DNA from 2 places in the Mesorhizobium sp. M0500 genome. Region 1 is predicted to be linked to the other one. Evidence: predicted binding sites of a transcription regulator. Region 1 holds the regulator's gene; the other holds the start of a gene.
What was found. Region 1 encodes PhoB, which activates phosphate uptake and scavenging genes when phosphate is short. Its sites were predicted from a motif close to TGTCATNNANCTGTCAT; they were not measured.
Positions count from the first base shown of each region.

Region 2: the regulator PhoB is predicted to act here: its motif matches at 2,573-2,589, upstream of phnC (phosphonate ABC transporter ATP-binding protein).

Region 1 covers NZ_JAMYRB010000002.1:140,956-145,022, forward strand. Annotated here, with positions in the region: gene xylF (D-xylose ABC transporter substrate-binding protein) at 1-377, opposite strand, end outside; gene NKI70_RS04430 (ROK family protein) at 664-1,908, shown strand; gene phoB (phosphate regulon transcriptional regulator PhoB) at 1,918-2,607, opposite strand; gene phoU (phosphate signaling complex protein PhoU) at 2,624-3,331, opposite strand; gene pstB (phosphate ABC transporter ATP-binding protein PstB) at 3,364-4,067, opposite strand, start outside.
Region 2 covers NZ_JAMYRB010000025.1:40,390-44,456, forward strand. Annotated here, with positions in the region: gene phnE (phosphonate ABC transporter, permease protein PhnE) at 1-484, opposite strand, end outside; gene phnD (phosphonate ABC transporter substrate-binding protein) at 644-1,552, opposite strand; gene phnC (phosphonate ABC transporter ATP-binding protein) at 1,643-2,491, opposite strand; gene NKI70_RS28065 (DapH/DapD/GlmU-related protein) at 2,727-3,344, opposite strand; gene phnL (phosphonate C-P lyase system protein PhnL) at 3,341-4,048, opposite strand.

The sequences.
Region 1 (4,067 bases):
GTCAGATAGAACACGTCCTTGTTCTCGATCAGCCGGTCATAGCCGACGACCGGGATGCCTTCGTCCAGTGCCTTCTGCACGGCCGGCCCGATGGCCGAGGCGTCCTGCGCCAGGATGATCAGTGCGCTGGCGCCCTGCGAGATCAGGCTCTCGACGTCGGTGAGCTGCTTGCCGGGGTTGGACTGTGCGTCGGCGGAAATATACTTGTCGCCTGCGGCCTCAATGGCCGCCTTCATTGCGGCCTCGTCGGTCTTCCAGCGCTCTTCCTGGAAGTTCGACCAGGAAACGCCGATGACCTTGTCTTTAGCCTGCGCCACCGACGCCAGCGCCAGCGTCATGGCGACACCCGCCAGAATGGCGGTCGTGAATTTCTTCATCATATCCTCCCTGCGCCGCGTACGGCGTGACCAATTGGCTCAAAGACCAGCTTAGAAGCTCTAATTTTTTCGAGCCTCGAAAAAATACTGGCCCGATCTCCGGCTGCTGTCAACATCGATTCTGATGGATTTTGATGACTCTGCGAGTTTTTTCGAGCGTCGGAATAAACGATGACAGCGCCACCTGCATCTGACACTATTTGCCTGCGTCCGACACTATTTGTCGGACATTACCGACGGCTTCCGGTTCATGAGCGGCCGCGGCAACCGGGAGGAAAGCAAAACAATGTCGGTCGGAATCCGCCATGACGATTTGCGCCGGCGCAACCGGGCGATGGTGATCTCGGCGGTGCGCCGGGCCGGCCAGCCATCGCGTACTGAGATCGCAGCTACTACCGGCCTCAGTCATTCGACCATATCGGCGATCTCTTCCGACCTGATACGGGAAGGCATCCTCGCCGAGAGCAAGGCAAGTGAGCCCGTTTCGTTGAAACGCGGTCGTCCGCAGGTCGGCCTCGCCCTCAACCCGGAAGCGGCGGCGGTGCTGACCGTGGTGTTGTCGCTGAATTTCCTGTCGGCCGCCATTATCGACTATACGGGACAGGTGGTCGCCGAGGAACAGCGCCGGCTGGACACGCTGACCATGCCGCGCGACGAGCTGATCCGTGAATGCATGGCCATCGTCCGGCGCCGGCTGCAGGATCCAGACCTTGACGTCCGCAGTGTCGCCCGCATCGCCCTGGCGATTCAGGGCATTACCGACTCCCCTGCACGCGCCATGCTGTGGTCGCCGATCACGCCGCAGACCGACATCGCCTTTGCCGACATGCTGGAGGACGAATTCGGCATCCCGGCAACGGTGGAGAACGACTGCAACATGATGGCGGTGGCTTTGCGCTGGCGCAATCCGGATCGCTATCGCGACGACTTCATCGCCATCCTGCTTTCGCATGGCATCGGCATGGGGCTGGTGCTGAAGGGCGAACTGTTCACCGGGACGCATTCCTCGGGTGGCGAATTTGGCCACATGATCCATCGTCCGGGCGGCGCGCTCTGCCGTTGCGGGCGGCGCGGCTGCATCGAGGCCTATGCCGGCAACTACGCCATCTGGCGCAACGCCAGGCAGATGAGCGAAGAAAGCGAACCGATCGCCGACGTCAGCGACGCCGACATGCGAGCACTGGCGGCCCGGGCGCGCGAGAAAGATGGGCCGGAACGCGAGGCCTACCGCAAGGCCGGCGAAGCGCTGGGTTTCGGTCTCGGCTCGCTGTTCGCGCTGATCGATCCGGCACCGGTCGCGATGGTCGGCGCCAGTGCCGCCGCCTTCGATCTGATCGAGCCGGCCATGCGGAAGGCAATCGCCCAGACCGCCGGCGGCCAGCATTCAGGCTCGATCTCCTTCGATACAGAGCCGAACGAATTGCCGCTGATCCGCGAAGGCTGCGCGATGCGGGCGTTAAGCTTCGTCGACCAGGAGATTTTCGCGCCGGGCGCGCAAATGAGGCCCAGCGTCAGAAAGAACGTAGCCTGACCAGGCGGGTCAATCTTCCCTGATCGCATAGCCGGCACCGCGGATGGTGCGGATGACATCCGGCATCCGGCCGTTGTTGACGGCTTTGCGCAGCCGCCCGACATGCACGTCGACGGTGCGTTCGTCGATGTAGATTGTCTCGCCCCAGACATTATCGAGTAACTGGCTGCGCGAGAAGACACGGCCCGGATGCCGCATCATGAACTCGAGCAGCCGGAATTCGGTCGGCCCGAGCCTGATTTCGCTCTTCTTGCGATAGACCCTGTGCGATTCGCGATCGAGCACGATGTCGCCTACCTTCAGCACGCTGGACAGCACTTCCGGCTTGGCGCGCCGCAGCAGCGCCTTGACCCTGGCCATGAATTCCGGTGTCGAAAACGGTTTGACCAGATAGTCGTCGGCGCCGGTCGAAAGACCGCGCACCCGGTCGCTCTCCTCGCCGCGCGCGGTCAGCATGATGATCGGCAGCCGCTCGGTTTCGGGGCGCACCCGCAACCGACGACAGAGCTCGATGCCGGAAACCGCTGGTATCATCCAGTCGAGCACCAAAAGGTCGGGCACATTCTCCTGCAAACGGATCTCGGCTTCGTCGCCGCGTGTCACCACCTCGACCTGGTAGCCTTCGGATTCGAGATTGTAGCGGAGCAGCACACCCAACGGCTCCTCGTCCTCCACCACCATTATGCGTGGTGCGATCATCGGCTGGGCACCCCCATCATGTCACCGGTGCGGACATTGTCGTTTCGTCCTGCTTCGGACGATTGACCGGCAATTGCTCGCCGGTCAGCACATAATACGCATTTTCGGCGATGTTGGTGACATGGTCGCCGATCCGCTCCAGATTCTTGGCGCAGAACAGCAGGTGCGTGCAAGCGGTGATGTTGCGCGGATCTTCCATCATGTAGGTCAAGAGCTCGCGGAACACGGACGTGTATTTGACGTCGATGCGCTCGTCGGCGGCACGCAGCTTGGCCAACGCGGCCGCATCGCCTGCAGCATATTCCTCGATGACACCCTGCACCTGGATGAGAACCAGCTGCGCCATCGCGTCGATGGAATGCGACAGGTCCCGCGGCGTGGCGCTGAGGCCGACCGCACTCACGCGCTTGGCGATATTCTTGGCAAGATCGCCGATGCGTTCGAGGTCGCCCGCCATGCGGATCGCTCCGACCACATGGCGAAGATCGTGGGCCATCGGCTGGCGTTTGGCGATCAGGGTTATGGCGCGGTCGTCCAGTTCGCGTTGACGCGCATCCATGATGGCGTCGTCGGAAACGACGCGTTGCGCCAGCACGTTGTCGGAATTCAACAGGGCCTTGGTCGCCCCGCCGACCATCGAACCGGCGAGGTCGGCCATGTCGCGGATCAGCTTGCTGATCTGCTCGAGATCCTCGTCGAAAGAAGCGACTGTGTGTTCGCCCATGGTCCTGTCCTCATATGCATGATCGGAACGGCTCAGCCGAAGCGGCCAGTGATGTAGTCCTGCGTGCGCTTCTCGCGGGGCGACGTGAAGATCTTCTCGGTCCGGTCGAACTCGACCAGTTCACCCAGATACATGAAGGCGGTCTGGCGCGACACGCGCGCCGCCTGCTGCATGTTGTGGGTGACGATGACGATCGTGTAGTCGGCTTGCAATTCGTCGATCAGTTCCTCGATCTTGGCAGTCGACAGCGGGTCGAGGGCCGAAGCCGGTTCGTCGAGCAGAATGACTTCCGGCTTCACGGCCACGGTGCGGGCGATACAGAGCCGCTGCTGCTGGCCGCCAGATAGGCTCAAGCCGCTGGCGTTGAGCTTGTCCTTGACCTCGCTCCACAGCGCGGCGCGCTTCAACGCCTGTTCGACGCGGCCGTCCATCTCGGACTTGCCGAGGTTCTCGTAGAGCCTGACGCCGAAGGCGATGTTCTCGTAGATCGACATCGGGAACGGCGTCGGCTTCTGGAACACCATGCCGATCTTGGTCCTGAGGAGGTTGAGATCCTGCGACCGGTCGAGAATGTTCTTGCCGTCGAGCAGCACCTGGCCCTCGGCCGTCTGTTTTGGGTAGAGCTCATAGATGCGGTTGAACACACGCAGCAGCGTCGATTTCCCGCAGCCCGAAGGGCCGATGAAGGCCGTGACACTGCGCTCAGGCAGCGACAGGCTGATGTCCTTCAGCGCCT
Region 2 (4,067 bases), on a different contig from region 1:
CCATGAAGCGCTTGACGACGAGCCTGAGCACCGGACTGGGCGTCAAGTTGCGCGCGGCGATGAAGGAAAAGGGCACCGCAAAGACAAAGCCGATGAAAGTGGAAACCAGCGCCACGTTAAGCGTGGTGAGCATCAGCTCGAAATATTCGGGTAGATAAAAGCCGCCCCAGAGATAGACGCGGCCAAGCGGGAAGTTGAACTCTTGGCTGCCCTTGTCGTGCGGCGATGCGATGTCGAACAGCGCCCGCCAGACGTCGTTCCAGTCCTTGGGAACAAGCCAACTAAGGAAATCCAGTATGTGCGGCAGCCGATCGAAGAAATGTCCGGCATTGGCCTCGTCGGCGAACCACATGGCTGTGCACATGGCGACAAGCAGTGAGCCGATGCCGAGCGCCGTGTAGAACCGGCGCAAGGACGTCTGGCGTCGCCAGGCGTCTGCTGCCTGCCGGACCGCGTCTGAACGAATTGTAGCGGCGAAGGTCATACGGGGTCACGAGCGGACACGCAAAAAGGGCGGCGACCGCATCGGCCCGAAAGTTGACTTTCGGAAAGCACGATGCGGCATCTAAGTGTTAGAGCGTACTTTGTGCGTCCAAGTGGACGCACGTCGCTCTAATGGACGCCGCCCTTTCCGCAATTGTCGTCAGCCGCCGATCGCGGCTTTGCGGGCTTCGACGATGACGCTGTAGAAGTCCGGCTTCACCGGAACATAGCCGGTGAAATCGCCGCCTTCGATGGCCTCGAAGCAAGGCTTGTCCTTGGCCGGCAGGCTGGTGAAGAAGTTGGCGAGCTTGGCGCTCATATCGCCGCCGAGTGCGGTGCGCACGACCAGCGGGCCGTTCGGGATCAAGCCGGAGCGCCAGACTTCGACGAAATCGTTGGGGTCCACGGCGCCCTTGGCGACTTCCTTGTGGAAGGTGCCGGAGGTGTAGCCGTTCTTGAAGTCGCCGATGCCAGAGGAATCGTCAACCGCAACATCGACCTTGCCGTCGCGAACGGCGAGGAGGTTGTTCTCGTGGCCACCATTGAACTGTGTCGAGGCGAAGAAGGTTTCGTTCGAAGCGCCGGTGTCTTTCGGGATCTGGGTCAGCGGGATCAGGTAGCCGGAGGTCGAATCCGGGTCGGCATAGCCGAGCTTCTTGCCCTTGGCCGACTTGATGTCGGTGATGCCGGACGACTTCAGCGCAAGGCCGATCGAATAATAGCCGGTCGCGCCGTCGGTCTGCTGGGTGGTGAGGATCGGGGTCACGGCGTTCGGATCCTTGAGGTAGACGCTGGCATAGCCCGACGCGCCAAGCTCTGCGAAATCGAGCGTGCCGCCGAGCAGGCCCTGGATAACGCCGTCATAGTCGGCGGCCGGGAACAGCGAGACCTTCTCGAAGCCGAATTCGGACTTCATGTGATCGGCGAGGCACTGAAAGTTGCGCAGCCGGTCCGCTTCGTTTTCACCGCCAAGGATGCCGATGCGGAATTCCTTGATATCCTGGGCGTGAGCGGCGCTTGCCGCGATGGCGAGCAATGAAACGGCGCCAAAAACCATCTTCCTGAACATTATCTCTCTCCTGTTGGTCCCGGCCTCGCGCCGGTAGCGTTCGAATTTTTTGACAGGTGCCTTTGACGCGGGCGGGCGATCAGGCCGTTCTCAATATCCCGGGAATGCGGGCTCGAGCGGTCCGGCGGATGCAGCGATTTTCTGTTTGATGGCGACACTGGTGGAGGTGATGGCCTCGGAGATTTCGCCGCCATTGCTGTCGGCGCCGTAGACCATGCGCACGGCCTCGCGGTTGAGGGCTTCGGGCGGGCCGTCGAAGACGACCTTGCCGGCGGCCATGCCGATGATGCGGTTGCAGTAGGTGCGGGCCGTATCCAGCGTATGCAGATTTGTGATGACGGTGATGCCCTCGCGCAAATTGATGTCCTGCAGCGAATCCATCACCACCTTGGCGTTGAGCGGATCGAGCGAGGCAATCGGCTCATCCGCCAGCAACACCTTCGGCTGCTGCATCATGGCGCGCGCAATCGCAACGCGCTGCTGCTGGCCGCCGGAAAGTGTGCCGGCCGGCTGCAGGGCGGTGCGGGCGATGTCGAGGCGCTCGAGGGCTGCAACCGCCTCGGCGCATTCACCGCGGGAGAACATGCCAAATAGGTTGGACAGCGTCGAGCGGTGGTTGAGCCGGCCGAGCAGCACATTGGTCAGCACATCGAGGCGCGGCACGAGATTGAACTGCTGGAAGATCATGGCGCAGTCGCGCTGCCATCGCCGGAGCGGCGAGCCGCGCAACCCGGAGACCTCGACGCCGTTGAACAGGATGGATCCCTGGCTGGGATCGATGAGGCGGTTAATCATGCGCAGCAGCGTCGATTTGCCGGCGCCGGAGCGGCCAATGATGCCGACCATCTGGCCTTGCGGAATCGCGATGTGAACATTGCTGACGGCGGTGTTCTTGCCGAACCGGCGGGTGACGCCGCGGATTTCGAGCGTAGCTGACATGGTGCAGGCTCCAGTCCAATCGCAATTGAAGGTCTGTTTACCCTGGCTAGCGCAGCCGCATGAACCTGCGGTGTCGGAACGATGTCAGTTTTGTTACTGCCCACAGCCTGGAGCGGGGCGGGATCAACTCGGCGCGAGAAGCTCGAATGGTGAATGGTGATAAGAACGGCTTCCCTGAGCCTCGAAACCTGTCCGCTGCCCCCATTCACATTCACCATTCACCATTTCACGACCCTCAGCCGCCATATTTCTCCAGAAACGCCTCCGCCGACAATTCCCGAAAATCGTCGAGCGCGGCGCGCAGCCTTGCGTGGTCCCAGTCCCACCAGGCGAGCGCCTGGTAGCGCTCCGCGGTGCGGCGGTCGAAGCGTTCGCGGATCGGCTTGGCCGGTACGCCGGCGACGATGGTGTAGGGCGCGACGTCCTTCGACACCACCGCACCGGCACCGACCGCCGCGCCATCGCCGACGGTGACGCCCGGCAGGATGGTCGAGCCGTGGCCGAGCCAGGTGTCGTGGCCGATGGTGACGCGTTTGGCGCGGCGCTTGGCGAAGAATTCGCTCTCGTGCTCGGCGTCGTCCCAATAATCCGAGGCGCGATAGGTGAAATGGTGCAGCGTCGGCCGCCAGGTCGGATGGTTGGTAGCGTTGATGCGCACGCTTGCGGCGATGTTGGCGAATTTGCCGATCGTTGCGCACCAGACGCCGCAGTCCTGCATCATGTAGGAATAGTCGCCGAGCGTGCTTTCGGAAACCCGGCAGCGCTCGGCGATCTCGGTCCAGCGGCCAAGCGTCGAGTTCTCGACTTCCGCCGTCTCGTGGATCAGCGGCGCCTCCGACAGTTTCCTGGTCATGCGGCGATTTTCCCGGCGGCGAAGGCGGTCACGTCGATGACGCGGTCGGCGACCGCCTCACGCACGTCGTGATCGTGGAAGATGCCGAGCAAAGCGACGCCCGCTGCCTTCTTGGCGACGATCAGGGAAATCACCACATCGCGGTTCCTGGCATCGAGCGAAGCGGTCGGCTCGTCGAGCAGCAGGATCGGGTGCTCGGTGATGAAGCCGCGCGCGATGTTGACGCGCTGCTGTTCACCGCCGGAGAACGTCGCCGGCGGCAGCGCCCAGAGCTTCTCCGGCAGGTTGAGCTGCGCCAGCAAGGCGCGTGCCTTGCCGTGCGCGACCTCGCGCTCCTCGCCGCGCTCGACCAGCGGTTCGGCCACGACGTCGAGCGCAGAGACACGCGGTACGGTGCGCAGGAACTGGCTGACATAGCCGATGGTAAGCCGGCGCACGGCAAGCACGGTGCGCGGGCTGGCCGAGGCGAGATCGATGAGCCCGCCCTCGTGCTGGACGATGATCTGGCCTTCATCGGCGGCATAATTTCCGTAGAGCATTTTCAGGATCGAGCTCTTGCCGGCGCCGGACGGGCCGCCGAGCACGGCGCATTCGCCGGCCCTGATCGCGAACGAGACACCGGCGACCACCGGCAGTTTGATGCCGTCGCGCAGATGCATGGTGAAGCTCTTCGCGACATCGGAGACAACGAGCGGGGTTGCCATCAGAGCGTTCTCCAATCGT